DNA from 3 places in the Solibacillus ferritrahens genome. Region 2 is predicted to be linked to each of the others. Evidence: predicted binding sites of a transcription regulator. Region 2 holds the regulator's gene; each other region holds the start of a gene.
What was found. The regulator Rex, encoded in region 2, represses fermentation and respiration genes when NADH is low (regulators of the CRP and FNR family bind a similar motif). The targets are predictions, from matches to a motif close to TTGTGAAATATTTCACAA.
Positions count from the first base shown of each region.

Region 1: the regulator Rex is predicted to act here: its motif matches at 6,745-6,762, upstream of SNE38_RS07725 (DUF1641 domain-containing protein).
Region 3: the regulator Rex is predicted to act here: its motif matches at 5,951-5,968, upstream of yeiL (transcriptional regulator YeiL).

Region 1 covers NZ_JAXCLE010000006.1:76,015-86,822, reverse strand. The annotation lists gene SNE38_RS07765 (response regulator) at 1-24, opposite strand, end outside; gene SNE38_RS07760 (cytochrome c biogenesis CcdA family protein) at 80-790, opposite strand; gene SNE38_RS07755 (hypothetical protein) at 925-1,308, opposite strand; gene SNE38_RS07750 (GIY-YIG nuclease family protein) at 1,435-2,067, opposite strand; gene cbpA (cyclic di-AMP binding protein CbpA) at 2,206-2,847, opposite strand; gene SNE38_RS07740 (dehydrogenase) at 2,944-4,278, opposite strand; gene SNE38_RS07735 (serine protease) at 4,294-4,917, opposite strand; gene SNE38_RS07730 (NAD(P)/FAD-dependent oxidoreductase) at 5,041-6,228, opposite strand; gene SNE38_RS07725 (DUF1641 domain-containing protein) at 6,262-6,690, opposite strand; gene SNE38_RS07720 (GNAT family N-acetyltransferase) at 7,094-7,756, shown strand; gene SNE38_RS07715 (VOC family protein) at 7,771-8,139, opposite strand; gene SNE38_RS07710 (YesK family protein) at 8,647-8,913, opposite strand; gene SNE38_RS07705 (LysE family transporter) at 9,063-9,689, shown strand; gene SNE38_RS07700 (MFS transporter) at 9,807-10,808, shown strand, end outside.
Region 2 covers NZ_JAXCLE010000022.1:2,407-13,214, forward strand. The annotation lists gene tsaE (tRNA (adenosine(37)-N6)-threonylcarbamoyltransferase complex ATPase subunit type 1 TsaE) at 1-74, shown strand, start outside; gene tsaB (tRNA (adenosine(37)-N6)-threonylcarbamoyltransferase complex dimerization subunit type 1 TsaB) at 71-775, shown strand; gene rimI (ribosomal protein S18-alanine N-acetyltransferase) at 775-1,218, shown strand; gene tsaD (tRNA (adenosine(37)-N6)-threonylcarbamoyltransferase complex transferase subunit TsaD) at 1,218-2,231, shown strand; gene abc-f (ribosomal protection-like ABC-F family protein) at 2,804-4,744, opposite strand; gene SNE38_RS16685 (redox-sensing transcriptional repressor Rex) at 4,957-5,589, shown strand; gene tatA (twin-arginine translocase TatA/TatE family subunit) at 5,643-5,900, shown strand; gene tatC (twin-arginine translocase subunit TatC) at 5,917-6,738, shown strand; gene SNE38_RS16700 (CPBP family intramembrane glutamic endopeptidase) at 6,831-7,415, opposite strand; gene groES (co-chaperone GroES) at 7,837-8,121, shown strand; gene groL (chaperonin GroEL) at 8,240-9,871, shown strand; gene SNE38_RS16715 (S-layer homology domain-containing protein) at 10,049-10,808, shown strand, end outside.
Region 3 covers NZ_JAXCLE010000007.1:46,234-57,041, reverse strand. The annotation lists gene SNE38_RS08765 (manganese catalase family protein) at 1-116, shown strand, start outside; gene hisA (phosphoribosylformimino-5-aminoimidazole carboxamide ribotide isomerase) at 187-948, opposite strand; gene recD2 (SF1B family DNA helicase RecD2) at 1,110-3,605, shown strand; gene SNE38_RS08750 (NupC/NupG family nucleoside CNT transporter) at 3,946-5,178, shown strand; gene yeiL (transcriptional regulator YeiL) at 5,256-5,924, opposite strand; gene SNE38_RS08740 (MFS transporter) at 6,030-7,178, shown strand; T-box leader at 7,233-7,440, shown strand; gene alaS (alanine--tRNA ligase) at 7,507-10,179, shown strand; gene SNE38_RS08730 (IreB family regulatory phosphoprotein) at 10,297-10,569, shown strand; gene ruvX (Holliday junction resolvase RuvX) at 10,566-10,808, shown strand, end outside.

The DNA of each region.
Region 1 (10,808 bases), on a different contig from region 2:
ATCCACAATCAAAACAGTAGGCATTTAACGATCACATCACTTTCCATAGTATAGCATGCTATTTCCAAGCATGGTACTGTTAGAATCCCTTAAAGCCATCGAAAATCGGCAAGAGAATATTAATAATGTACGTCAACCCATCAAAGAACAATAAAATTCCGACCGCTATCATAATATATCCGCCAATTTTAATAATTTTTTGACTATGTTTGCGAATCCAGTTTAATCGTGAAATAAAGAACGACAATGTAAAGAATGGAATAGCAAACCCTAAATAATATGCGAGCATATACCAAATCGCCGAATCGGGATTTGCTCCTCCGAGGGCAATAATTGATGCGAGTATTGGTCCTGTACATGGCGTCCAACCCGCTGCAAAAGCAAGGCCAATCAGCACGGAACCAAAATAGCCGGATGGTCGGTTTTTGAATTGGAACTTACGGTCTTTCATTAAAAAGTCAACTTGCAATAAGCCGACAATCATTAAACCAAACGCAACAATTAAAATCGCACCTACTTGACGCAGTAAATCCTGATACTGGAAGAAGAAGTCTTTTGCTAAAGACGTTCCAAACCCTATTGCAATGAATATGATCGAAAATCCGAGCAAGAAAAATAAAGTATGTAATATGGCACGCTTTTGCATCATTCCTTTTTCGGTTTTGAGCTCATCGAGTGTCATGCCGGTAATGTATGACAAAAACGCCGGGTAAAGCGGTAAGGTGCATGGTGAGATAAAACTTAGAAACCCAGCACCGAACGCTAAGAAGATATTTAAATCTGTATTCATGCTGCATTCAATCTCCTTCACATTGATGCCTCAATCGTACCAAATTTTCCAATACATTACTCACTTTTTTAATGTGAACTTTTTTTGACAGCTGTGTGAGGTATATGTGAAACGAAAAATGAAATGGTTTATCCCTACCGAATCATATCAATGACCAGCAAACTTGAATAAATGACTGATGTAAATAGTATAACGATGAAGATCGTAATTGTTTGAAATTTAATCGACCAACGCCAAACACATTCATGTGGATTTTCTTTTTTCCATCGAAGTGCCGCTTTAAAATTGATAAACCAGCAATGTAAAGTAACGATCAATGAAGGGAAAGTATATAACCCCATTAAAATCCCCACTTGCTGGAACGTTGTCGTCGTATATTTCCCGTAACTAATCACGAAATAAGGAAGTACAAACCAAAAAACGGATGTAAATAATAATACAATTGCTACTACTAAATGGAGCCATAAATATTCACTATGAACTTGCCTGTAATATTTTAATGCTGCTTCCACATTCATCACCAATCCTATTCTTTTTCATTTACTATTCCCACTAATATAGGCAAATGAAACGAGAAAAGTGATTGATTTTTATATTCATGTGAAAAATTACCTCTACAATTCATCGATGAGAGTTGAAAAGAACTAAAAAACTGAGGTTAATTCGTATAAATCTCTGTTAGAACGTAAATTCCATTCCGGCTCAAATCGATTAATAATTGCATTTTTCAAGCTATTCATTTCCTTTTCATCCTCCATTGGATAAATAGCAAAATGGACGTCATTGTCCGGCAGCATTAACGTAATATTCGCATTCACATGACAATGAGTAGCCGTGCCGTCTCTGAAGCAGCCTTTCGCATATATATTACCTATATGTTGATTAAAGCGCTCTTTAAAGGTCCGTGCGCAAACCCCGCAAAATTTAAGCTCATTATTGACGATAATTGTATATATCCCTTTCTGCTTCAGTAATTCATCTTCCCCGTTGACGATAAAGCGTGTATATGTAAGATCTCCATAATTGTTTAGAAATTGCTTATAAAAGATGTTCCCCTCATCTTTTAATTGCTTTAACGCCTTTCCAGCTGGCCAATCTATAACATGCTGTGCATGCCGGCTCGCTTCCTCCTGCAGATGTTCGTATTTTTTTTGCAAAGTAAGTTCATTCAACGTTTTTTTATCGAAACTTACGAATAAATTTTCAATCCCCTGTTCTAGTACAAGCAATTCAACTTTATTAAATTTAATCTTTTGCCCTTTTACTTGAATATGCATATTAGCTCCCCTTTCTATATAAATCCCCCATTTACTTTAATTTCTATATAAATTTACAAAATCCTCTAAATATTTAATTTCTACTGTATTAGTACAATAAAAAAGCGACTCGCTCTATTTGAACGAATCGCTTTTTCATTAAAAATTCTCTTTATCGAATATTTCAAGATCTATAATGCGCGCACCTTGCTTTGTAATAGCGGCTTCCAGCTCATCAACTGTAGACTGTTTAGCACCTTTAGTCAAAGTCATGATAACACGGCGCAAATAGGTAGTATCGTCATCCATCGAGAACACACAATGTAATGGCCATACCTTTTTAACTGCCGTTAGCACTTTAATTAATATGCCATCCGTATCCGGTAGCGCAACTGTAATCGCACAGCTGCCTGTTCTGTAACCCCATGCTTCTTCCAATAGCTCGAATACTTTAGAATGAGGTAAAATGCCTGAAAAATTGCCTTTTGTATCAACTACGGCTAGGTATGGTAGTTGCTTAATGGAGTGAAACACTTCAAAAAACGAACTGTTTTCATGAATGAAAGCATCGGCTTCTTCTGTTAGTACCTTTACCGGTGACTTCATATCGCCATCTTTTAATTTATGTTCGAGCAATTCTACTTTATAGATATTGCCGATAAATTTTTCGCCGGCTTCGTCCAGCACGGGAATGCATCGGTAGCCATTCTCATTTAATTGACCAAGTACATCTGAAATCAGGTCAGTTTCTTTAACATAGCTTACGTCTTTCTTTTTAACATACTTTTGTTTAACAAGCATTGTGTTACCTCCTTTGGTGTTCTATCTATTATTTTAATAGTAGATTCCTAATTACGAAAGTTATTTTTTGAATATTTTGTAAAATAAAACGATACGTTATTTATAAAGTTCATAATATATATACGCATATGCTAAATCGAGACATTTCTGATAGTTTGTCAGGTTGTTTTCCTTATTATTGACCGAGGCAAAATAGATGGCCTCCAATGCGCTGCCGTTCCTTGGATATTGCTCTCGGATTCTTGAAAACACCTTCGCACACAGCTCATCGGTAACCTGTTCAGATAATTGGATAATATAGCCGATTGTGGAGGCGTCAATTCTTGTGCTGGTAATAATCGCCTGTTTCATTTCCTTCATCATTTCTTCATTAATTAAATAAAGAATGTCATTAATGCTATCCTCTTCGCATGTTAGTATTTTGCAATCCACCAATACTAGTGTATGCCCATCATTGTCTATATTACTCAATAGACACTTTCCTGCAAGTTTAAATCGCGATAACGGAGAAAGGAAATGTTCATCCTGTTCATACTCATTGTTATAGGCAGCTTTAATATACTTTTCCATATAGCGCTTGTCAGTTTCGATTTTTCGGTAAAACCGCGCATGAAACTGCTCCATTTCCCGAGAGATGCTATCCTCATTCAGCATTCTATATGAGTCGGTAATGAACGTATAGCATTCCTGAACTAAATCTTTATTTCTTTTTAAATTCATGCAGACGACTAGCACTTCATGCAGCAACTCTATTGCTGTTTCATATTCACCTTTTTGATAATGTATTTTCCCCCGAAGTACACGGATATGTAAATCAATGCGGGAATCCTTTTCCACTTCATATCCGGTAAAATAGCTATTATATAAACTTTCAGCATACTGAACTTTATTAAGATGGAGCGATATTTCAATATGAGCAATAAATCGTGTTATGAAGTACCGCTCATCATCTACTGATCCCATCTTAAAAAAGACTGCTGGGAGTTTACTCATTTGCCATAATATATCACTCGGCAAAACTTCCTTCTGTGCTGAAGTGTAGTTATTCATAGCAATTGACAGCAAGGAGTAATTTTCAGATTGGAGTGCATAGCTACTCGCAATTTTATAAAAGTTTTTCGCCTGTTCGAAATTCAGACTAAAATAATAGCAATGACCAATAACCAAATAGAATATGGTTAAACAATCTTTTAAGTTGTCCTTGAAATAAGGTTCCTGATCTATTAGACATTGTAGCAACTTCATATTATGGTTCGACAATATAAACGGCTGACTATCCAAGAGTATGAAGTCATTGATTGTTTCGATATCGCCCTCTTGAATGATGTATGTAAAAATTGACTCAAACGCCTCAAATTGGGCTTCACACGATGGAAATTGTTGTGATCGATAAAATTCAAGCTGATGTATTGTATTCAATCGTTCTACCATGGATTCGCGGACCTCCTACTCCTTTATAGCTACTAATTCAAATAGCTCTCTTTTTGTAATTGTAAATTGATCCATAAAACGTATTACTTTTAATTTCCGTTCTGTATAGGTCGCTTCATTCTGTTCCAAGTATTGGCGCATACTTTTAATAATCATTGTTTCGATTAGTACCAGTTTCTTAGGGTAATGTTCATAAGATGAAAACCGATCATTGAAAAGTTGCTTCGAGCTGTTTTCAAATTTCATGTATAAGTCGCATTCCTCTTTTGGCAGTACATCGAGCAACTCACTCAAAAAGTCCAAAAACAGATTCACTGTGAGAACAGCAGCCATTAAGGCATTTGTATATGACCCGATTGTCGTTTTCTTCAATCGTTTAAATTTTGAACTGATCAGGACTTCATTCATCATAAAATTCCGCAATAAAAAGAGTAGCGCATGCTCGGAATTTATAATAGGTACTTCCTCGAAATAATAGTAAACCCAAATGTCACTTAAACTAAAATTTGCGAATGATAATGAATGGAAGTCTGGATGGATTAAGTGATAAAAGTAATCATAGTATTCAAGTTTTGAAAATTGGTTATGCTGTTGCTCGTTTAAAAGAAATAAAGAGTTGGATGCTTCAAAATATTTCAACTATATATCACCTCATCAATCATTTTATTCCATTATAATAGTTTTTTAACAAAAATATAAAAAATATTCGAAAACAAAAGGACATACCAGAAAGTAATAAACTTTCTAGTATGCCCTATATAATTAATACGCTAAACCGAATAGCGCTTTAATATGCGTCATATAACGAACATTTGAAGCTTCTTTCATTAGTGAAGCAGGTAATCCTACTAATTGAGTATTGTTAGCACCAATTGTAGCGATACCGTCTTTACGTCCTAAAGAACCTAAAGTACCTGAGTTTGTGAATTTGAATTCTTTTAAATCCGCACCTTTAATTTGAGCGAAGATGTTATAGCCTGCTACTTCACCTTGCTGCCATGCTACTTGTGCAGTTGGTGCATAAGTTGGACGGTCGCCCGGGTTAGGAATGTGTGCTGATGCATCACCGATTACAAATACTTCTGGGTGAGAAGTTGATTGTAGGAAATCGTTGATTGTCGCTTTACCGCGGTCTGCCGCTAAACCAGATTCACCTACGATTGGAAGTGGTGCTACCCCACCTGTCCATACCAATGTGTTTGCCACGATTGGTTCACGGTCTTTTAACTGAATAACATTGCCTTCTACACCTGTAACAGGAGTTGATGTGATAAATTCAACACCACGTTTTTGTAATGAAGTTGTCGCACGCTCGATTAAGTTATCCGGGAATACTGGTAAAATTTTTGGACCTGCTTCAACTAGCTTGATTTTTAGGTCTTCGAATTTCACGCCGTATTTCTCCGCTACTTTCGGGAAGTGGTCAACGATTTCACCAACAAGCTCAACACCTGTTAAACCGCCACCGCCGATAACGATTGTCGCATCTGCTTCATCTTTAGTTTTAGCGTATGCTTTAATACGAGCTTCGATATGCTCGCGAATAGCGTTTGCTTCATCTACTGATTTTAATACGAAAGAGTTTTCCTCTAAGCCTGGGATACCGAAGAATCCAGTTTGGCTACCTAAGGCAACTACTAACGTATCATATTGTAAAGTTTTGCCGTTAGAAAGTGCAACTTCTTTATTATCTACATTGAAGCTGTTAACTTTTGCGATTTCAAGGTTAATATCCAAGCCTTTGAAGATTTTTTCAAGTGATAAAGATACAGCACCTTCTTTAATTGTTCCACCAGCAAGACGGTGTAATTCTGTAATAATTTGATGTGTTGGGAATTGGTTTACGACTGTAATACGCGCTTCATTAGTTGTTAAAAATTTGCGAGCTGTTTGTGCAGCTAATACACCGGCAAACCCAGCACCTAAAATAACGATTTCTTTAGTTACCATGATCAATATCCTCCAATAAATAGATTATGCAATTTATTTTGTTTCTTTACGTTCAGCAGCTACTTGTAAAAATGCGTTTGCAAAACGTAATGCCCCTTGTACTTGAGGGTCTTTCAACATTTTTAATAAGCCAAAAACACCTACTGTTTCATTGCTTACTTCAGCACGGTCTTTCGCTTCAATTGCAGTTTGAGCAATAGATTTTGCCGTTCCTACTACTGGACTTGCCATTTCAGTAACTGCAGCTACTGTATCATTTTTCAGCGTTTCATCTGTTGCAACACTTGTTGCGAAGTCATACGCTTTTGTTAATAAAGTTGTCATTTCAGCTAATTTCGGTAAATTATCTACCAACGTAGTTAATGAAGCCTGTACCTCTGGCTTTAATAGTTGGTCTAATACGTCTAATTGTTCTTGCGTAACAGACACTTTTTCTACCTGCTGATTGTTCATTTCTGACATAATAACTCTCCTTTGCCAACACCAATATTTTTTCTAACGAAAGTTCATACTTAATTGTAATTACTTTCACATTCCCATTCATTAAGCAACGATAGCACAAAGAATCGCTTGTTACAATTAGAAAAATGAAATAAAATTAGGAAAAGTTAATTAATCGAATATTCTGTAATTTAATCCGATTAAAAAATTTTATTTTTATGTATTTTAAGAGATATTCTTGGTTTTTTCGGGTTGAATTATTCTTTTATATTTTATTTTCATGAAGTATTTTTTTGCGATAATTTTTTTGAGGTAAATAAATTTATGCTGTAATTAATAAGAAGAAACTTACTAAAAGCGGAGTGCAACAACTTAGAAATATTTGCGCAAAGATCTTAATCCAAACCGGAAATGAGGCGGAGCAATGTATTATAAAGAGTTATATGTATCCAATGAAAGTAAACCGTTTCCTGCGACGATTCGAAACTATCGGGAAGAGGATTTCGCTGAATTAATCCGCATTCAAAAGGAGTGTTTCCCCCCTCCATTCCCCGAAGAATTATGGTGGAATACGGAGCAATTAAAAAATCATACTGAACTATTTCCAGAAGGTGCATTGTGTATTGAAGTGGAAGGAAAACTGGCTGGCTCTATGACAGCCTTGCTTGTCGACTTTGATATGAATGAACCGCACCATACATGGGAGGAAATAACAGACAACGGTTATATTAGAACTCATAATCAAAACGGCAATACACTTTATGTAGTTGATATTTGTGTAAGTCCTGGCTATCGTAAGTTAGGCTTAGGAAAATGGCTCATGTTATCGATGTATGATATAGTCGTCCATCTCAAGTTGGAAAGATTATTAGGAGGAAGTCGGATGCCCGGCTACCATCGTTATGAAAAAGAGCTTACACCAGAATTATACGTTCAGTCAGTAGTTAACGGCGATATAAAGGACGCTGTCATCTCTTTTTTGCTGCACTGTGGACGTATACCTGTTCAGGTCATACCCAATTATTTGCAGGATGAAGAATCCTGTAATTACGGTGTTTTAATGGAATGGAGAAATCCGTTTAAATAGGTTTATTACTTGAGCTATTTTTGAGTGTTACTTATAATCTCTACTCTGTTTCCAAAAGGGTCTCTAAACTCAAAACGTTCAAAATTGGGAATAGGTACTGAATCTAATATTTTTATATCATTTTCAACTAATAATTCTTTCCAATAGGATACATCTTCTACCTCATATGCTAAATGGGCTTTCGTTGATAATCTGTTAAATCCATCTTCTGTTCCTACATGCACCTGTGTACTACCAACTTGTAACCAAAAGCCCCCTCTTCCTTGAAGTGAATCTGGCTTTTTAATTTCTTCTAACCGTAAGACATGGCAATAAAAATTTTTTCCTTCTTCTTCGGCACCTTTTGGTATCGTAATTTGAGCATGATGTAATCCAAGAATCATATATATCCCCCTAAATATTAAGACTGTAATTTTATTATATGTTATATGGTATATAAATAAAATTATGGGTTATTTATGAAAATTCATAAGTATTTCTTATTGAAGTATGAATGCCGTCCTAAAATAAGGGGAGATTGTTCCGTTATTTAAATGATGTAGCTCATTTTCAGGTTAAATAAGGGAACGTTTTACCGTTATTTCAAATAAAATCGTGGAATTTCTTGTTTTTTAGATCAATAACGGAAATCCCTTCCCTTATTTTTACTATTTTTTATTTTATTTTCGAAATAAGGGAAATTCATTCCGCTATTTATCTCATTACACAATTCAATCTCCCTACCCTATCACCAAGCAGTACAGACTTCATTAGAAAATCTTATTTTTATGCAAATTATATATAACTACTAATTCCTACTAAATAAAAAATAGACACATCTCCATTGAAGAAATGTGCCTGAAATGAATTTTCATATTTAATTTCGTAATCAATAAAATCTCTCGGAAGCTCTATACCTTGGAGGCTACTCCAATAAAAGTACCTATCCATATACCCGCTAAAATAATAAACGATATAATTCCAAGTCCCATTCCTTCCCAGCCACCAACGCCAATAATGCTATAAATAAATACTACAATACATATTAGACTTATTACAGTAGAGATAGAAAATATAGATTTTCTTGAAACTTTACGAGATGTAATAAATATCCCTATTGCAGCCACAATTCCGATTAGCAATAAAGGCGTCCATCCATCCAACATCAAAATATCCATTTAATTCCCCCTTATAGAAAATTATAACATTACAGTTTACCTTATTCATTTATTAGTTATATTTTCTATTTGATTTTCCCTTTAACTAGTCCTAGAAGTCGTTGGCTCGGAATAAAATGCAAGGAAATCATTTTCTTGGGGGGCTATTCATGAATTCTATTTTGACGTATGTCTTTTTAGGCATATCTATGGCTGCAACAATTGGACCTGTAAAAACCGTTTTATTAAATACGGGTTTGAAAAATGGCTTTTTTCATGCCTGGTTTTTCAGTCTCGGTGCCTTAACAACTGACGTCATTTATATGTTTGTTGTTTATTTCGGGATTGGACAATTTATTGATTCGGAATTATTGAAAACGATACTTTGGTCTTTCGGCTGTTTTGTCCTTTTGTATACAGGTATAGAAAATCTTCTATCGCTACATAAAATTGAGATGGATTCAAATACCAAAAAAAGAACACGTCTTAGACAATCGATTATGTCCGGTTTCTTCATGTCGCTGCTAAACCCGCTAACGATTCTTTTCTGGCTTGGGATATATGGCTCCATCCTTGCAAAAAATGCTGGTACAACTACAATCTATCAAATCATTATACTTAGTATCGCCATTTTAGTTGGTATTATTTTAGTGGATTTCCTTATGTCCTTTTTCTCCAGTTTCGCGCGAAAATTATTATCCACGAGGCTTTTGAAAATCGTTTCCTTCGTTTCAGCCATATTAATGATCGGATTTGGACTTTACTTCGGCAAAATGGCTTTTCATTTGTTATTTTAATGCATACGGACAACACTTAAATTGTTATATGAAAATCTTGTCAAATAATTAAGGCGCATAAAATGCCCGAAATGTAACCATACCTTAATAAATAATCAAATTAGTCGAGGTGTGGTAATGGACAAAAGTAAGGTTCAAGTAAGTGTCTGGTGCATTGTCAGTTTAACTTCAATTCCTCTAATCATGACGCTGGGAAATTCCATGCTTATACCAGTGCTCCCGATACTCGAAGACAAGGTCGGGATCACATCATTTCAGTCAAGCATGATTATTACAAGCTATTCTATTGCGGCAATTTTCCTTATACCTGTAGCAGGTTATTTATCAGACCGATTTGGAAGGAAAATGGTAATATTACCTAGTTTAATCCTCGCTTTAATCGGTGGTCTTATTGCCGGGTTTGCTTCCTGGAAAATGGATGACCCGTACATGATGATCATTATTGGTAGGGTTATTCAAGGAATAGGTGCGGCCGGAGCAATGCCGATCGTAATGCCACTTGTAGGTGACCTATACCAGGATGATGATGAAAAAATAAGCTCCACCTTAGGAATTATTGAAACGTCCAATACGTTCGGGAAAGTGTTAAGCCCCATTTTAGGTTCAATATTTGCAGCTATTTTATGGTTTCTGCCCTTCTTCTCTATTTCAGCGCTTAGTTTAATTTCTATTGCACTTATTTTTTTCTTTGTTAAAGTCCCTAAAGAAAAAGATGAACCCGTAAAATTCAAGAAATTTTTAAGTAATACGAAAGAAGTTTTCAAAGAGAAAGGCAAATGGTTGTATACCATATTTTTAAATGGTGTACTCGTTATGCTGATATTATTCAGTATGTTATTCTTCTTATCCGACAACCTCGAAAAAGTTCATGATATAAAAGGTGTTAAAAAGGGTTTTGTACTAGCTATCCCACTTTTACTATTGTGTATTTCTTCTTTTATTTCTGGTCGTAAAATTAAAGGCGACTTGAAAAGAATGAAAAAAATAATTATTATTTCGTTAATTGCTATGTCTACAAGCATTGTTTTCGTAGGTTATACAAGCAAAAACCTCATTCTTTTGCTCATAGTAACAAGTATAGTCGGCATCGCCATTGGAGCACTCTTGCCTGCACTTGAT
Region 2 (10,808 bases):
AAACAAAACGTAAGTTTATATTGAAACCAATTGGCGAAAAATATATTCGCCTTTGTGAGGAGTTATTAAAATGATTTGGTTAGGAATTGAAACAGCAAATGCACCGCTTTCTGTCGCAATTGTGAACGAAAATAAAGTGCTGGCTGAGGTTGTACAAAATATAAAGTTAACGCATTCAGTAGGTGCTATGCCTGCCATTGAAGAAGTAATAAAAAAAGCAGGATTAGTGCCAGCAGATATAGAGGCTATTGCTGTTTCGGAAGGACCTGGCTCCTATACAGGTGTCCGTATTGGCGTTACCCTTGCCAAAACTTTTGCGTGGTCATTGAAAAAACCTTTAGTAGGAGTTTCCAGCTTAAAAGTGCTGGCTGCCAATGCCCGTATTTCTAATTATGCGATTTGTTCTTTAATCGATGCTCGTCGTCAAAATGTATATGCAGCGGTTTATGAATCAGGTAGTTTAAATACAATGATTGAAGATTATCACGATCATATAGACGGGTTATTACTTAAGCTTCAACAACTTAATCGTCCCATTTTATTTATAGGGAGCGATGTTGAAGTATACTTTGAAAAAATCCAGCATGTATTAGGTGATTTAGCCATAAGAGCACCTTATACAATGGATTTACCGAGAGCTTCCGAGCTAATAGCCTTAGCTCAGCAAATGCCATTACCGGACATTGAATCTACTCATACATTTGTTCCCCAATATCGCCGTATTGCAGAAGCAGAAGCGAACTGGATTAAGGAACAAAAAAAGGAGCAACACTAATGGTTCAGTATCGTAAAATGGTGATTGACGATGTTCCGGCTGTCCATGCAATTGAGCTTGCCACATTTCCAACACCATGGACTCTGGAGTCGTTTTATTATGAAATGACAGAAAATCAATTTTCTCATTACTTAGTAGCTGAAAATGAGACAGGTGACATTATCGGCTTTTGTGGAATTTGGCTTGTTATTGATGCAGCTCAAATCACAAATGTAGCTGTTGTGAACTCTGTGCGTGGTCAAGGTATCGGTGAAGGGCTTATGCGTGAGGCATTACGAATAGCCAATGAAGCTAATATGGATGTAATGAGTTTAGAAGTACGTGTAACAAATACGGTTGCACAAAATTTATATCGCAAGCTTGGATTCCAAGAAGGTGGGCTTCGCAAAGGCTACTATACGGATAATCATGAAGATGCGTTAGTAATGTGGGTGAAATTATAATGGATAACTATATATTAGCAATAGAAACAAGTTGTGATGAAACAGCAGCAGCAATTATTAAAAATGGTACAGAAATTATTTCAAATGTCGTGTCATCGCAAATTGACAGTCATAAACGCTTTGGAGGAGTTGTACCTGAAATTGCGTCACGTCATCATGTCGAACAGGTAACAATTGTATTAGAAGAAGCATTAAATCAGGCGAATATGGAACCAAAGGATTTAACTGCTGTGGCCGTAACAGAAGGTCCTGGTTTAGTAGGAGCTTTATTAATCGGGATTAATGCGGCAAAGGCTTTTGCATTTATTCACGGCTTACCGTTAATTGGTACCCACCATATTGCGGGACATATTTATGCAAACAATCTAATACAGCCTATGGAATTTCCATTGTTGGCTTTAGTTGTTTCAGGTGGACATACGGAGCTTGTCTTAATGCGTGAACATGGTTCCTTTGAAGTGATAGGTGAAACTCGAGATGATGCGGCAGGCGAAGCGTATGATAAAGTAGCACGTGTATTGAATATGCCATATCCAGGAGGACCACATATTGACCGTTTAGCGCACGAAGCAACCGAAGCAGTACCTTTTCCTCGTGTATGGTTGGAGGAAGGATCCTATGATTTTAGCTTTAGTGGCTTAAAATCGGCTGTTATCAATTACAAGCATAATATGGATCAGCGCGGGGAAGAAATTATTCCTGAGAAAGTCGCAAAAGGATTCCAAGATAGTGTAGTGGAAGTATTAACAGCGAAAACATTACGCGCGGCACGTGAATTTCATGTAAAACAAGTTATTGCAGCTGGTGGCGTATCAGCAAATAAAGGGCTACGTACGGCATTGGAGAACGCTTTTAAAGAAGAAGGTATTCCGTTTTACGTACCTCCTTTAAAATTATGCACGGATAATGCTGCAATGATTGGTGCAGCTGCCTATGAAATGTATCAAGCAGGTGTTCGTGGGAATTTAGCTATGAATGGACGTCCTGGTATGGAACTAACAAGTTGGAAATAAGAACCAAAGTCATGATAGATCGGAATGATTTCATTTCCGTTCTATCATGCTTTTTTATTTAAGAGAATAAAGTAATCAGTATTTCAGTGTATTGCAATAATATAAGAAAGTCGAAACTAATAATTTATGATAGATAAATCTTATTTATAACAAGATTTTATCCAATGTTCAATTTTTCTGAAAATTATCCACAGATAAAGTTGATAAATCATAAAAAAGTTGTACGAACATGCGTACTTATGCACAAAGTGTGTATAACTTGTGGAAAACATGTGATTTATCTATATATAGTGGTGGCTTTTTCACATCGGATTGTGTATAACTTTGATTTTAATTGTGGATAATGTGGAAAACTATGTTGATATGTTGGTAGAACTAGATTTGTAATGTGAATAAAACTGTGGAGAAATTTGTAGAAATTTGGCGTATTGACCTATATATATGATTAATATGTAAATAGATTATTTATAGAATTAGTATTATACAATAATAATGAAAAATAGAGTTTTTATGTGAAAAAGATGCCAACAGCAAAAAGAGAGTGCCCAAAATTTCTTCTGGACACTCCCTTATTATAGTTGTTCTAATTCGTCATTTAGTTCAAGCCATTCCATTTCAAGTTCCTCATGTTGCTGCTTTACTTCATTTAATTCGGATTGAATCAATAGTGTTTTTTCATGGTCTGAGTAAATAGCGGGATCACAAAGTTGTTCTTCAAATACGGCGATAGTTTCAGCTAAAGCATTCATTTTCACTTCAAGTTCCTCGACAGCGCGGCGAATTTGGCGTTCCCTCTTTTTCGTGTCTTTATCAATCATAGACGTCGATTTCGAAGGGGCGCTTTTCTCAGTCGTATTTTTTTCTGAGGTAAGACTTTGCATTGCAGCTAGCTCTTGAAGTTCTTCTTTTTTCTCTAAATAATAGTCATAGTCTCCTAAATATTCAAAAGAACCTGTGCTGGAAAGTTCAATGACTTTAGTTGCGATCCGGTTAATGAAATAACGGTCGTGTGAAACGAATAAAAGTGTGCCAGGATAATCGATTAATGCATTTTCCAATATTTCTTTACTGTCTAAGTCTAAATGGTTTGTAGGCTCATCTAGTACTAGAAAGTTTGATTTTTGCATCATTAATTTTGCTAGTGCAAGACGAGCCTTTTCGCCACCGGACAGTGAGTTTACAGATTTGGCAACATCATCACCACTGAAAAGGAAGCGCCCTAAAATATTGCGAATATCCTTTTCATTTAATAATGGCCATTCATCCCAAAGTTCACTTAATACAGATTTATTGGAATGGAGTTTTGCCTGTTCCTGATCATAGTAGCCAATATGGACATTGGTACCGTAACGAATATCTCCCGCAAGTGCCTGTATATCCTTGACAATTGTTTTTAATAATGTAGATTTACCCACACCGTTTGGTCCAACAAGTGCAATGCGGTCTTCCCTAAATACTCGCATTCGAATATTCGTTGAAATTTCCTCTTTAGAAAAGCCAATTGATAAATCATCGATGGATAGTACATCGTTTCCGCTTTGACGCTCAATAGTAAAGCCGAAGTTCGCACTTTTCTCATCACCATCCGGAGAGTCCATCCAATTTGTTTTTTCCAATACTTTACGACGAGACTGTGCCATTTTTGTTGTTGAGGCGCGTGCTAAGTTTTTTTGAATGAATGTTTCGAGCTTTGATTTTTCATCCATCTGGCGTTCATACATTTTTAAATCCCGTTCATAGTTTTTCGCCTTTTCCTCTAAATAGCCACTATAATTTCCAATATATTTCGATACTTTCGTACGTGATACTTCATAAACAATCGACACTACTTGGTCTAAAAAGTATCGGTCATGTGAAACGATTAAAATTGCCCCTTCATAACCTTTTAAATATCCTTCCAGCCATGACAATGTCTCGATATCCAAATGGTTTGTGGGCTCGTCCAAAATTAGTAAGTCAGGCTTTGATAAAAGAAGCTTTGCAAGTGCCAAGCGTGTCCTTTGTCCGCCGGAAAGTGAGCGGATCGGCTTATCGTAGTCCTCAGGGAAAAACTGCATCCCATGTAATACGGAACGTGTATCTGCTTCATATTGATAGCCGCCTGCATCTTTGAAATCATGCTGTAATTGGTCATATTCTCCAGTAATCCGTGTATATTGTTCAGTATTCTCATAGATGCTTGGATCTGCCATTTGTTTTTCCAACTGGCGCAGCTTCTGTTCTTGATTTTTTAGGGTAGTGAAAATTGTCATCATTTCGTCCCAAATAGATAACTCTGAATCGATTCCTGCATGCTGCTCCAAATAACCGAGCCGAACATCTTTCGGAATAATAATTTCACCTGAGTCATAACTCATTTGCCCAGCAATTATTTTTAATAGCGTTGATTTTCCTGCACCGTTTCGACCCACTAATGCAATGCGATCACGGTGTTGAACTTCTAGCTTTACACCACTTAAAATTTCATCGGTAATAAAGGATTTATATAATTGATTTACTTGTAAGACAATCATTTTTACACCTCAGTTTCTCCTACTTAGTTTAATGGATGGGAACATCGTACGCAACGATGGATACTTTACTTGTTGCTACTAGTTTAGTAAGATTAACTTGCTTCTGCTCAAATAGGGGGAGCTCAGGCAAAGAGTGTTACATCGTGTTGCAATGCCTGAATGATCAACATCATGTTGGCAACAATTTTCAAATGTACATAGGAGGAGAATGTGTGAAACCAGATATAAAAATTCCACAAGCAACGACAAAAAGACTTCCTCTTTATTATCGGTTTTTAAAAAACTTCTCAAATGAAGGTAAAAAGCGTATTTCATCACAAGAATTAAGTGATGCGATGAAAATAGATTCAGCAACGATTCGACGTGATTTTTCTTATTTTGGGGCTCTCGGTAAAAAGGGGTATGGCTATGACGTACAATATTTGCTAGAGTTTTTCCGTCAAACATTGGATCAGGATGAGGCAATGAATGTTGCGTTAATAGGGGTCGGGAACCTAGGGAATGGTCTACTTAAATATAATTTCCAAAAAAATCATAATACGCGTATTGTTGTCGCATTTGATACAAAAGCACCTTTTGAAGGAACGACAATTAGCGATATCCCTGTATTCCATCCAGATCGTTTAGAGGAAATGTATGAAGAGTTTGGCGCAGAGTTAGCAATTCTTACTGTTCCATCACGTTCTGCCCAAATGATGACAGATCGCCTTGTTAAAATGAATGCAAAAGGTATACTAAATTTTACGCCTGTACGATTATCCGTACCCGAAACATTAAAAGTAATGAATATAGATTTGTCGGTAGAATTACAGGCACTTATTTATTTAGTACGAAATTCAGGTTAGTAACAAATTGTTCACATTAGTATAAATAGCAAATTCTAGTTAATTACTGTAAAATGTACATAATAATAGAGGAGGTGGCTATAGTGGTTGTGCATCTAAATGCGATTGGACCTGTGAGCCTAATTATCATTGGACTTATTGCTTTATTAATTTTTGGACCAAAAAAATTGCCATCATTAGGTCGTGCAATGGGGACAACTTTACGCGAGTTCCGTAGCGCTACGAAAGGCTTGACAGATGACGATGATGATTTTGAGAACAAGAAAAAGGTTATTGAACATAAAGAGAACGAAAAAAACGACGTTAAGTAAATAAGGAAGTCATACTATGAATTCAAGAGAATTAACTGTAGTTGAACATATGGATGAGCTTAGAAAACGCTTATTTTTCGTGGCGATTTTCTTTGTAATGGCTCTTTTCGTAGGATTCTATACAGCTAAACCACTAATTCGACACATTCAACAAAGCGATTTAGCTACTAGTTTTTCCATGAATGCATTTAGCCCGGCGGATCCTTTAACTGTTTATTTACAAGTAACCTTTATTGTGGCGGCAGTCATTGTTTCTCCGATTTTGCTATACCAGCTATGGGCTTTTATTACTCCAGGCTTGCATGAAATGGAACGCAAAGCAACGTTGAAGTATATCCCTTATGCATTTGTTTTAGGTATTGGAGGAATTACCTTTGCCTACTATATTTTATTCCCGTTTATTATGCGCTTTATGACGGAATTATCGGCAGATTTGAATATTACACAAACAATTGGCATTAATGAATTTTTCTCTTTTTTAATAAAGCTAGTAGTACCATTTGGTATACTATTTCAATTGCCTGTTGTTACGTTATTTATATCCCGTCTTGGTATTATTAATCCTAAGCTCATGATAAAGTTTCGTAAGTATGCATACTTTGTATTGATCGTTATTTCGGTATTGCTGGCACCGCCTGATCTAGTATCGAATATTATTATTGCGATTCCACTTTTTATTTTATATGAGATAAGCATTGTCATTTCCCGTATCGGCTATCGGAAATACGAAGTGGCGGAAAAGGAACGCATATTGGAAGAGGAAGAACGTGAGCGTGAGCTGCAAGTAGAAGAGTTGCTTGAACAGCAACGTCGACAAATGGAGCAAATGAATAGTTGATGTAAAACGCTATCAAAAGGGATAGCGTTTTTTTATTGAATTATATTATGGAATGGGAAAACCCGCTATTTCTATCCATAGCGGGTTTAAAATTACGCTTGAAACTTATCTGCATTCATCTGCACAAATGTCACGAACCCATTTAAAAGGATATGTGCAATAATCGGTGTGAGAAGCCGCTTTGTTTTATAATATAAAAACGCGAATATCATACCGCAAATTGTATAAAGTAAAATATGTGTGAAGTCCATATGAATGGCAGCAAAGACGATGGCACTAACAATGCTTGCTATCCAGAAATTATAATTTTGTATAATAGAACCGAAAATAACACGGCGGAATACGAGTTCTTCCAAAATTGGTCCTAAAAATACGGTAGCAACAATCATGATAGGTGCTACTTTTGTGACATTCATAATCGCCTCTGTATTTTCCGAGCCCATATCAATTCCTAAAGCGAGCTCAATATATGCTCCGATTGTTTGCCCTAAAAATACGAGGAAAAATCCAATAATACCCCAACCGATTGATGCGCCAATCGATGCTTTTTCTCCTTTAAAAACATCCCAAAATTGCTTATTGCGGGAAATTAAAATAAAACTCACGACAAAAGCAATCCCAAACGAAATCGTTGACCACCAAGCAGATAATTTAATAAGCTGATCTTGCTCAGACACTCCAGAAAAAAGTTGTAAAAGGGAATCTTTTAAACTAGGAATGAATATAAGTATTAAGACTGATAACTGACAAATGATATAAGTTAATAACACATAAAATGCAGTTTTCTGTGTTTTAAACTTAGAAGATGAGGTAGATGTCACGGATTAATAACCTTCTTTCTAAATATTAACAGCAGGAAATTCTTCACAAAAAACGTGTGAATATGCCGTATATTTTATTATACATTTAAGCAAGGACTATTATGTTATAGCCTTTTTCATACATTACTTCTTTTATTGTAGAGGAATTTGGTAATAAAACAAAATTTTTTAATGCACATACTTGCAAAAAAATATAGAATTCATTAAACTAATAAATGTGTTAGCACTCGACAATCGAGAGTGCTAAAAAGAAAATTTCTTTAGGAGGTTGTTTCAATTGTTAAGACCATTAGGAGATCGCATCATTATCGAACTTGTTGAGGTAGAGGAAAAAACGGCATTTGGTATCGTCTTACCCGACTCAGCAAAAGAAAAACCACAAACTGGTAAAGTAGTGGCTGTAGGTACAGGTCGTGTTCTTGACAACGGCACTCGTCTTGAGCTTGACGTAAAAGAAGGCGACGAAATTATCTTCTCTAAATTCTCTGGTACGGAAGTGAAGTACGACGGCGTAGAATATTTAATTATACGTGAGAGCGATGTACTTGCAATTGTCGGATAATTCCAAATTAAAATGTAATTTTGCAGCTAGTTATACATAATCAACTTTACTAGCTGCTCATCTTCATAAAAAAATAAATTGAAATAATAGATCGCAAATTTTAGGAGGAAAATGAATTATGGCAAAAGATATTAAGTTTTCAGAAGAAGCACGTTCATTAATGGCATCTGGTGTAGATAAGTTAGCTAACGCTGTAAAAGTAACTTTAGGACCTAAAGGACGTAACGTTGTTTTGGAGAAAAAATTCGGTTCTCCACTTATTACAAATGACGGTGTATCAATTGCAAAAGAAATTGAATTAGAAAATGCATTTGAAAACATGGGTGCAAAATTAGTAGCGGAAGTTGCTTCTAAAACGAATGAAATCGCAGGTGACGGTACAACTACTGCAACAGTTTTAGCACAAGCTATGATCCGTGAAGGTCTTAAAAACGTAACAGCTGGTGCAAACCCTGTTGGTATCCGTAAAGGTATGGATAAAGCTGTTGCTGCTGCATTAACAGAACTTCAAGCTATTTCACGTCCAGTTGAAAATAAAGAATCAATTGCACAAGTAGCGGCAATCTCTTCAGCAGATGAAGAAATTGGTCAATACATTGCAGATGCAATGGAGCGCGTAGGAAACGACGGCGTTATTACAATTGAAGAATCAAAAGGTTTTACAACAGAATTAGATGTAGTGGAAGGTATGCAATTTGACCGTGGCTATGCATCACACTACATGGTAACAGACACAGATAAAATGGAAGCGGTATTAGATAACCCATTCATTTTAATTACAGATAAAAAAATCGCTAACATTCAAGAAATTTTACCAGTGTTAGAGCAAGTAGTACAACAAGGTCGTCCAATTTTAATTATTGCTGAAGATGTTGAAGGGGAAGCTCTTGCAACATTAGTAGTAAATAAATTACGTGGTACATTCAACGCAGTAGCGGTAAAAGCTCCAGGCTTCGGTGACCGTCGTAAAGCAATGTTAGAAGATATTGCTGTATTAACTGGTGGACAAGTAATTACACAAGATCTTGGCTTAGATTTAAAATCAGCGGATTTATCATCTTTAGGTCGTGCTGCTAAAGTTATCGTATCAAAAGATAACACAACAATCGTTGAAGGAGCTGGTAACACAGATGCAGTAGCTAGTCGTGTAAACCAAATCCGCGCACAACTTGCTGAAACAACTTCTGAATTTGATAAAGAAAAATTACAAGAGCGCTTAGCAAAATTAGCTGGTGGGGTTGCAGTTATTAAAGTTGGTGCAGCAACAGAAACAGAATTAAAAGAACGAAAATTACGTATCGAAGACGCATTGAACTCAACACGTGCAGCAGTAGAAGAAGGTATCGTATCAGGTGGTGGTACAGCACTTCTAAATGTTTACGCGGCAGTTGAAAAAGTATTAGAACAAGTAGAAGGCGATGTAGCAACGGGTGTACGTATTATTTTACGTGCATTAGAAGAGCCAGTACGTCAAATTGCTGAAAACGCTGGTTTAGAAGGTTCAATCATCGTTGACCGCCTAAAACGTGAAGAAATAGGAATCGGCTTTAACGCAGCAACAGGCGAGTGGGTAAACATGATTGAAGCAGGTGTAGTTGACCCAGCAAAAGTTACACGTTCAGCATTACAAAATGCAGCTTCTGTAGCTTCACTATTCTTAACAACTGAAGCAGTGGTTGCAGATATTCCAGAACCAGCAGGATCAGGTATGCCGGATATGGGCGGCATGGGTATGCCGGGGATGATGTAATTCGTAATTAATCATTATCCGAAATTAATATAGACAGCCTTAATTGGAGTTAAAACATCGTATGGTTATGAAGTCATACGATGTTTTTTGTCTATAACAAACAATATAAGAAGATTTTGTTTTTTAACGACCAATAATTTATAATATGAACAAGTTACATAATAAGGGGGAAACTGGATGAAAAGATTCTCATTTTTTGTAGTAGTACTATTGGTATTGCAACTAATACTGCCTTTTTCTACAACGGTAAGTGCTGAAGAAAATAGTGATTTATTGAACTATTTAGCGCTTGGAGATTCATTAGCAGCAGGGATGAATGAAAATAGTGAAATTGGACTCGGTTATGCCGATCTAATCGCTAAAAGTTATATGGATGAGCAAGAGGGAATCCTGTTTAACAAAGGGTTTTCTTACCCTGGCTATACAACTGTAAATGTACTAAACGATATTGTAGAAAATGTCACAAAGCCAATGTATGATCTAAATGGTCAGTCAGAAAAAACAGCTTCCATTAAGCAGGCAATTCAGGAAGCAGACCTAATTACATTAAGTGTAGGTGCAAATGATATATTGAAATATGTGACTCGCTCAGAGACAGGCGGTATTACATTTGATGCAGCAGGTGTTTTAAAAGGAGTACAGGAAGTATCATCGAACTATGATAAGATTTTCAATACTATTTATTCGATTAATCCGAATGTTGATATTATCGTAATGGGACTTTACAATCCATTTCCCGCTATACAAGATCCAGTTATCCAAACACAATTAAATATGCTTGTAACAACGATAAACAATTCAATCAAAAATATAGTAGAAACAAATAAAGGTATCTTTTCAGAAGTAGCCCAATTAATTGCAGCTGATTCGAAAGCGTACCTTCCTAACCCTGCAAATATTCATTTAAGTGAAGCAGGCTATAAAGTGGTCGCAGATA
Region 3 (10,808 bases), on a different contig from region 2:
GAATGCCAAAGGGTGCAAAAATGCCTGATTTAGATGAATTGCCGGAAGAATTTGCGCCTGGTATTGGTCCTGAAGAATTCCAAATGATTGCAAAACGTCTGATGGCGAATATATAAAGTAACAAGGCTGCTAAAGAAATTACTCTTTAGCAGCTTTAATTTTGCTGAAGGCTGTTATAAGTTTTGTTTAAACAATGCCTTCACAGTAATTCACAACCGTTTGAAAATCTAAGTCCCCACCAAAAATGGACAGTGCACTACCGATTGTTACATGTAATTTACCCTTTGAAATGGCTTCAAACTTTTTCAGGTCATCAAGCGAACGAACGCCTCCAGCATACGTTGTTGGAATCGTTGTCCATTCAGCCAAATCACGTACTAAATCCGCCTGCATGCCTCCACGCTTACCTTCAACATCAACTGCATGAATAAGCAGCTCATCGCAATATGCTTCAATTTCTTTTATCGATTGAGCATTTACTTCAAAATCACTGAATTTTGTCCATTTATCAGTCACTACAAACCATTTATCATCTCGCTTGCGGCAGCTTAAATCAATGACAAGATGTTCTTTACCGATTTTTTCAACTAATTGTTCCAATCGATTTAAATCAAGCAATCCATCATGGAAAATATATGAAGTGACAATGACATGTGTTGCCCCGGAATCGATATACTTTTGCGCATTATCTGCAGTAATGCCGCCACCAATTTGTAGTCCATTTGGATATGCGTGTAATGCACGAATGGCTGCTTCTTCATTCCCAGGACCAAGCATGATAACATGTCCACCAGTTAAATTGTTTTGCTGAAATAATGAAGCGTAATAGGAGGCATCCTGATCGGATGTAAAATTTTCAATGACTTCTTTATTCTCATATCCAAGCGTACTTCCGACAATTTGTTTAACTTTCCCGTCATGTAAATCAATACAAGGTCTAAAGTTCATATTTTTCACTACTTTCTCTTGAAATCTATTCCTATCATAACATTTTACTATACTAAATTAATAGAAAAATCAGACGTAACAGTTCATGCACTATATAGTAAGACAGAGCGCTGTGTGTATGATAAAATGAGCATACAATTATTAGAAAGTGTGGCATGAAAATGGCGGAAAATCTAAATTTGTTTGACATAAATAAGTTATTTATTTTAGGTCGACCTATTGTAACAATTTTTCATAATGCAACGAATATGTACTCCATTGTTCGTGTCAAAATACAAGAAACAAATCTTCAGTATGATGAAAAAGAAATTATTGTCGTAGGCTATTTTCCAAAGTTAGTAGACGATGAACTATATCGATTCACCGGACAAATGAAAAGTCATCCAAAATACGGGATGCAATTTCAGATTGAAACATTTGAAAAAGAAGTACCAACAACAGAGCAAGGGATTGTCCATTATTTATCCAGTGACTTATTTTCAGGAGTAGGGAGAAAAACAGCAGAAACAATTGTTGAGAAGTTGGGGATGGATGCGTTAACGAAAATTTTAGAAGATCCATCTGCACTTGATGCGGTTCCTCGTTTATCTGCTGAAAAGAAGTTACATATTCGTCAAACAATCGAAGAAAATCTAGGGTTAGAGAGGGTAATGGTTCGTCTCAATGAGTGGGGATTTGGACCACAGCTCGGTATGAAGATATACCAGGCATATCGTGAAGAAACCTTAAGTTTATTAACAGAAAATCCTTACCGCCTTATTGAAGAAGTAGAAGGAATTGGATTTATTCGTGCCGATGAACTTGGTGCCAAGCTAGGGATAACCGGAAATCATCCGGACCGTATAAAAGCGGCCATTTTCCATGTACTGACTAATGCAGCATTATCAGAAGGTCATGTCTATTTGGATGCGGAAATGGTACTTCCAATGGTTAAAGAAATGCTTGAGCAAAGCCAGCGTATCGAAATTCCATATGAAGCGATCTCAAAAGCAGCGATTGATATGCGAGAGGATTCAAAAATATGCGGCGAAGAAACGCGTATGTATTTACCTTCTTTGTATTTTAGTGAAGTCGGCATTGCCAGCAAGATAAATGAGCTTAAAGAAAAAAATAAAGTAGCTGAGAATTTTTCACGTGATGAAATTCGTAAAGCAATTGGTGATATTGAAGAACAGTACGATGTGACATATGCACCTACGCAAGCATTAGCTATTGAAACGGCTCTAAACTCTGCTGTTATGATTTTAACAGGTGGTCCGGGTACCGGGAAAACGACTGTTGTGCGTGGTCTAGTCGAAGTTTATGCAGAACTTCACGGATTATCATTAAATCCAAAAACTTATGCTGAAAAAGAAGAGCCGTTTCCTATTGTCCTGGCAGCACCAACTGGCCGGGCAGCGAAAAGGTTAGCCGAATCAACAGGTTTACCAGCAATGACAATTCACCGATTATTAGGTTTTAATGGTCAGGAAAAGGATGAGGAAACTGAGCGTGAAGTTGTAGGTCGCCTCATTATTATCGATGAGATGTCAATGGTAGATACATGGCTTGCCCATCAGCTGCTTAAAGCGCTTCATGAAGATGTGCAGGTCGTATTTGTAGGGGATCAGGACCAGTTGCCGCCTGTAGGTCCTGGACAAGTTTTAAAAGATCTGCTTGCATCTAAACAAATTCCAACAGTAGAATTAACTGATATTTACCGTCAGGCAGAAGGTTCTACAATTATTGAAATGGCCCATCAGATTAAGAAGGGGACTGTTCCAGAAACATTAACTGCTAAAACAACGGACCGCTCGTTCATTCAGGCCGGAACTGCACAAGTGACAAGTGTTGTTACACAAATTGTGAAAGGTGCTCTTGCTAAAGGGCAAGCAATTCGTGATATTCAAGTACTTGCTCCAATGTATAAAGGTCCGGCTGGAATTGATAGCTTGAACAAAGAAATACAACAGCTTGTCAATCCGAATGACGGAACACGAAAGGAAATCGTTTTTGGAGATACGATATACCGAATCGGGGATAAAGTACTCCAGCTTGTCAATCAGCCAGATAATAATGTATTTAACGGTGACATGGGTGAAGTGATTTCCATTATTCGAGCAAAGGAAACAGTGGAAAAGCAGGATTTGCTGATTGTTAGTTATGATGGGATTGAAGTGACATATCAACGTGCAGATTTAAATCAAATTACTTTGGCATATTGCTGTTCCATTCATAAATCCCAGGGCTCGGAATTTCAAACGGTAATTATGCCGGTAGTTCGCAGCTATTCTAAAATGCTACGTAGAAATTTACTGTATACGGGAATAACACGTGCAAAAAACTTTTTAATTTTATGTGGCGAGCCTGATGTATTAGCGAGTGGCTTAGCCAAAAATGATGATTTAACACGACTGACAACATTAAAGGCACGACTTAATCCTGAAATTGTAGCAACCGAGGTAGTAAATGAAATACCGAAAAAAGAAGAAAATGCAGTTGAATTCAATGACAAAAAACAATCAAAAACATCTACTGAACAGTTAGGCCTTCTAAATACTACATCTTCACATAAAATCGGAGAATCATTACCGAATCATTTAACGGTAGAAACTGCACCATATATTCACCCATTAATTGGCATGAATGACATTTCCCCATATGACTTTAATGAATAATAAAACCAGCTATTTTTTTCGTTATGAATAAAAATAGCTGGTTTTTTATTGTATAAAAAGTTACTGATTTCAAGATTTTTATTTGAAAATTAGGATAGTTTATCATCAATAAAATAGGGAAATGTTTTTAAAATAATAATAAAAAATTATGGGAAGTGCATAATATCTTGAGAACATTTATCAAAAAAATATAAATGTCAGAAGTTTTTAAAGAAACTATTAATTAATAATATGAATTTGATTATGTTAGTATAATAAAAACTTATATGACGTCCGAAGTTGAATGTCAAATAATGTAAAATGAAAAGGTTTTCAAAATTAAAGAAGAAGGTGCGCAAACATGGATTTCGTTTGGGGAATCATAGGTATTGTTGGAATTGTAGCGATTGCTATAGCGTTATCAAATAACCGTAAAGCAATTCAGTGGAGAATTATTATATCAGGCTTAGTTGTACAACTAATCTTCGCTTTTATCGTTTTAAAGTGGTCATATGGCCGTGAGAAGTTAATGGAACTTTCTGGAGGTGTGCAAAAGTTAATCAGTTATGCAAATGAAGGGATTTCCTTCGTTTTTGGCGGATTAGCAGATGCCGATAATGTAGGTTTTGTATTTGCGATGAGTGTATTGACGATTATTATTTTCTTCTCTTCTCTAATCTCTGTTCTTTACTACTTAGGGATTATGCAATTCATTATTAAAATTATTGGTGGCTTTTTATCAAAAGTATTAGGTACAACAAAGGCAGAATCAGTGAATGCTGCTGCAAACATTTTCGTTGGTCAAACAGAAGCGCCACTTGTTATTCGTCCGTTTTTAAATAAAATGACAAAATCTCAAATGTTCGCTGTTATGACTGGTGGACTTGCATCTGTTTCTGGTTCAGTATTAATCGGCTATTCTTTATTAGGTGTTCCTCTTGAATACTTATTGGCGGCAAGTTTCATGGCTGCTCCTGCTGGTTTGGTTATGGCAAAGTTAATGATTCCTGAAACAGAAGAAATTGATGAAGCAGATTTCAAATTAGAACGTAATTCTGAAGCTACAAACGTTATTGATGCTGCTGCTGTTGGTGCATCTGACGGTTTAAAATTAGCAGTAAACGTTGGTGCAATGTTACTAAGTTTCATCGCATTAATCGCATTGCTGAATGGTATTTTAGGTGGCGTAACTGGCTGGATAGGTAACTATACAGGATGGACAGCCTTAGATAACGTAACCCTTGAAGGGATTTTAGGGTATGTATTTGCTCCGTTGGCATTTTTAATTGGTGTACCATGGGATGAAGCGGTTCGCGCTGGTTCGTTTATTGGTCAAAAACTAATTTTAAACGAATTCGTAGCCTATTCTAACTTCGGTCCTATGATTGGTGAGTTTACGGATAAGACAGCGATTATTATTTCATTTGCCCTATGCGGGTTTGCTAACTTAAGCTCAATGGGTATTTTAATCGGTGGTCTTGGTGGTATGGCTCCTGAAAAACGCAGCATGATTGCAAAACTTGCCGTTAAGGCAGTTGCTGCAGGTACGTTAGCATCACTACTATCAGCTGCTATTGCAGGTATGTTTATTTAAACTTTTTTATTTTGTTCAAAATATAAGAAATTATTTTATAGGAGACTGTGCTAAAAATTACTTTTAGCACAGTCTTTTTAATACGTAATTTCGCTAGCGAGTTTTTCTAATGCTTGTCGATTTGTTAGTACATATCCCCGATCTTTCTTCGTTAAGTATTCTTCTTCGCAAAAATGTGCAAGAACAAATAATAAGTGTCGGTATGATACCCCTAAATATTCGCATACCTCTGTATGTTTTTCTTTATAGAATTGTTGATCAGACGATAGTAAAATGAATGATGCGAGTCTATTTTCTAAAGGATAAGCCTGGTTTTGTGTATATTTGGCTGTCGCATTCATTGTCTTTTGACTTAAAAAAAGACAGAGCATTTTTAAAAATACCGGATCAGCTAATAATTTTTCCTTTACTTCACGTATTGAGATTGCAAAACAAATGGATGTTGTAACGGTCTGGATGCCTTTTGAATAGCGCTCCGCATTTAATAACTCCATTTCTCCCATAAAAGTAGGAGATGTTATAAAATCAATAAGAGAAATTTTTCCGTTTTTATGTGTAACATATAATTTCGCTTTTCCTTCAATCATGTAATATAAATAATCAGGAAATGAATGCTCATGGAAAATATACTCTCCTTTATCAAATTCATATACTTGGATAAAGGGAGTAATATCAAATGAAAAATATTGAGAAATAGGGTAATGCTCAATATAATGTTTACTTTCTTCTAGTGATAACTTTCTCAAATTATAAAGCAACTCCTTAATAGAAAATATGAGATATCTCACATTATTGTACAAATTGTCGTGCTATTATTCAACATTATAAGAATGGAAGAAGGCTGTATTATTATGAACAATCAGCGTTGGCTGGCAAAGAATTTTTTTATGTTCTTTATTACATGGGGTATTTTTTTACCTTATTGGACAGGCTGGCTTATTAATGACAAAGGTTTAACCGTTTCAGATGCGAGTATTATAATGGGGTTTGGTTTAGTTGCACGAGCAATATCAACAATCCTAATTTTCCCGTATGTATCAAAAATAATGAGTAATAAAAATGTACTCGTATTCTTCACAGTAGCGTCTTTAGTAACCGCAATACTCTATGTACCGATCGATTCTTTTATAGGCTTATTCATCATGACGATGCTTTTTAGTGCATTGTATCCGGCATTATTACCAGCAGTGGAAAGCAGCGCAGCGACATTAATGCAACACGGGGGAATTCATTATGGAAAAGCACGTTCACTTGGCTCATTCGGATACGTAGTTGCTGTGTTAATTATTAGTATGATTACGGGAATGTACGGCGAGCAAATGATTTTATGGGCAATGATTTTCGGTTTAACAGCATTATTAGCAATTCAATTAATGCCTGCCCCTGATGTATTGAGTTTAGCTCCTGCAAAGGAAACAGGAAAATCATTATCGATGAAAGGGCTTTTCGATGTAAAAAGTTTCATCGTCGTATTATTTGTAGTTATTCTACTTCAAGGAGCACATGCATCTTACTATAATTATGGATATATATATTTACAGGAGTTAAATGTAAATCCGTTTTATATTGGAATGATTTTGAATGTAGCAGTGTTATTTGAGATTATATATTTTTTAAAGGCAGATACGTTTTTAACGAAATGGAAGCCGTCTTCGTTAATGTTACTGGCGGCAATTGGCTCTACTGTTCGCTGGATTTTAATATATGCTTTTCCGAATATGCCAATGTTTATTGTGTCACAGGCACTTCATGCCCTGTCATTTGCAATGGCGCATTACGCATTCATTCGCTATATTTCTCAAGCTTTACCGAAAGAACAAATTCCTAATGCACAGGGGATTTATTCTGCGCTTGCAATGAGTTTAAGTGCAGCCATCTTAACTCTTTTAGGAGGAGCTCTGTATGAAATCGAGCCTAGTTTGGCATTTTTAGGAATGGTTATTTGTACAGTACCAGCCATTGTTTTGATCTTATTAACGAAAAATCGTTTTAATTATTAAGGATTGCGGATTGACAGCACGAAATCAATTTTTTATAATGAAGAACATATATATATGAAAACGATGATGGAACAAGTACGTATTGGACTTCGTGAGCAGAAAGAGATTTCTAGGCTGAAAAAATCTCCGCGAAAATTACGGAAAGCTACTCCAGAGTGCAGCTAATACCTGCCGTATGCTTACGTTAAAAGCACTTGAGATATAATGCTTATTGCATTATAAATTAGGGTGGTACCACGAGATAATAGTCTTCGTCCCTTTACCGGGATGAAGGCTTTTTTTGTGCCCAATTCATCGTACTTCAAAAACATTATAGGAGGAAATAATTATGACTACAAAAACAATGACAGGTTCTGAAATTCGTCGTCTATATCTTGATTTCTTTAAAGAAAAAGGGCATCACATTGAACCATCAGCACCATTAGTACCAATCAATGACCCATCACTTTTATGGATTAACTCAGGAGTTGCAACATTAAAGCCATATTTTGATGGACGTATTATACCGGACAATCCACGTATTACAAATGCACAAAAATCGATTCGTACAAACGATATTGAAAACGTAGGGAAAACTGCGCGTCACCATACTTTCTTTGAAATGCTGGGGAATTTCTCAATCGGGGATTACTTTAAAAAAGAATCCATTCATTATGCTTGGGAATTTTTAACGGATGAAAAATGGATGGGCTTTGACCCGGAAAAATTATCAGTAACGATTCATCCTGAAGACCAAGAAGCGTATGACGTATGGCATAACGAAATTGGAATTCCTAAAGAGCGTTTAATCCGTTTAGAGGGGAATTTCTGGGATATCGGAGAAGGTCCTTCTGGTCCGAACTCAGAAATTTTTTATGACCGCGGAGAAGAGTATGGTTTTGGTGCACCACCAGAAGAAATGTATACAGGTGGGGAGAATGAGCGATATTTAGAAGTGTGGAATTTAGTGTTTTCTCAATTCAATCACAATCCTGACGGGACATATACACCACTACCGAAGCAAAATATTGATACAGGTATGGGTCTTGAGCGTATCGTTTCTGTCGTACAAAATGTACCAACAAACTTTGATACGGACCTTTTCATGCCGATTATCGAAAAAACAGAAAGCTTTGCTAACCGTTCATACAAACGTCCACATGAAGTAAATTTAAAAGAGATTTTCGGTTCAGCAGAAGATATTAACACACCATTTAAAGTAATTGCGGACCATATTCGTACAGTAGCATTTGCAATAGGTGACGGAGCATTGCCATCAAACGAAGGACGAGGCTATGTTTTACGTCGTTTATTACGCCGAGCAGTTCGTTATGCGAAAAAAATCGGTATTGAAAAGCCATTTATGTTTGAATTAGTTCCGACTGTTGGGGAGATTATGCAAGATTTCTATCCACAAGTAAAAGAAAAGGAAGCATTTATTCAACGTGTTATTAAAAACGAAGAAGTTCGCTTCCATGAAACACTTGATGGAGGACTGGCAATCTTTAACGAAGTAGTGGAGAGCCAAAAAGCAAAAGGTGAAACAGTTATTCCTGGCGCGGATGCATTCCGTCTTTACGATACATTCGGTTTCCCAATCGAATTAACGGAAGAATATGCAGAAGAAGTTGGTATGACAGTAGATCATGATGGTTTTGAAGCTTCTATGGAACAACAACGTAATCGAGCTCGTAACGCGCGTGCAGATGTGGATTCTATGCAAGTGCAAAACGAAGTACTTTCAAACTTAAAACAGCAATCAACATTTATTTATGATGCATTTGAAACTTCAGCAAAAATTGCTGCAATTGTTGTAAATGGTCAAGAAACGACAACGGCTAATGAAGGAGAAGAAGCATTAATTATTCTTTCTGAAACACCATTCTATGCTGAAATGGGTGGTCAAATTGCCGATACTGGTGTCATTGAAGCAGACGGATTTACAGCAATTGTTAAAGATGTTCAAAAGGCGCCAAATGGTCAACCGTTACACACTGTTGTAGTGGAATCAGGTGAAATGAATGTTGGGGATGAGGCTACTGCGAAAGTAGATGAATCAAAACGTAAATTAATCCTTAAAAACCATACAGCAACACACTTAATGCACCGTGCCTTAAAGGATGTATTAGGTGACCATGTAGCACAGGCAGGCTCTTACGTTGGACCCGACCGTTTACGTTTCGACTTCTCTCACTTCGGTGCAGCAACGAAAGAGGAGCTTGCACAAGTAGAGCGTGCAGTAAATGAAAAAATTTGGGAAGATATCGAAGTCGTGATTCAGGAGATGGATATCGATTCTGCAAAAGCAATGGGCGCAATGGCTTTATTCGGTGAAAAATATGGTGATGTTGTACGCGTAGTAGCTGTTTCGGATTATTCGATTGAGCTATGCGGTGGATTGCATGTAAGCCGTTCTTCAGAAATTGGCATTTTCAAAATTGTTTCAGAAGGCGGTATCGGTGCAGGCACTCGTCGTATCGAAGCTGTAACTGGTAAAGCAGCATATGAAGCTATTAAAGAAGAAGAAGCAATTTTAAATGAAGCATCTGCTCTTTTAAAAGCAAATCCAAAAGATGTAGCAACACGCGTAGCAGGTCTACAGGCAGACTATAAACAATTACAACGTGAAAATGAATCATTATCACAAAAAATTGCAAATGCACAAGCAGGCGCAGTATTGGATGCAGCACAAAAAATAGGTGATGTAACGGTACTTGCAACAAAAGTGGATGCAAAAGATAATAATCAATTACGTCAAATGATGGATGATTTAAAAGAAAAAATGCAGGCAGCTGTTATTGTACTAGGTGCAGTAGATGGCGATAAAGTAATGCTATGCGCAGGTGTAACGAAAGATATCGTAGGTGGTAACTACCATGCAGGTAACATTGTAAAGGATGTTGCTGAAGCATGTGGCGGTAAAGGCGGCGGCCGTCCTGATATGGCTATGGCTGGTGCTAAAGATGCTTCAAAACTAGAAGAAGCGTTAAATGGAGTCTATGAAAAAGTAAAATCTTTCTAAACATCTAAAATTTACTACTAGCATATTTGAAGTGCTTGCGGGAATAAGTTATAATGATAAAAATGGAGATGGGCTTCTATGCTCCATCTCTTTATTGCTGAAAGCGAGGTGCTGGTCTTGAGTTCTTTCGATAAAACGATGAAATTTAGTTTTCCAGAGGAATCTATGGAACAAGAAGTAAAGCAAGTGATGCTGAAGGTGTATACGGCTTTAGAGGAAAAAGGGTATAATCCAACAAACCAAATTGTAGGGTATTTATTATCTGGTGACCCGGCATACATCCCTCGCCACCAGGACGCACGTAATTTAATCCGCAAGCTGGAGCGCGATGAAATTTTAGAGGAGCTCGTAAAGTTTTATATTAGAAGGAATGCTGAGGCGGAAAAATGAAGATTATGGGTTTAGACGTCGGCACGAAAACAGTCGGCGTTGCAATTAGTGATGCGTTCGGTTGGACAGCGCAAGGTATCGAAACAATAAAAATTGATGAAGCAGCAGGCGAGTTTGGGATTAAACGTATTAACGAGCTTGTAAAGGCACACAATGTTACTGAATTCGTTGTGGGCTATCCAAAGAACATGAATAATACTATCGGTCCGCGTGGGGAAGCTTCTGAAAACTATAAAAAG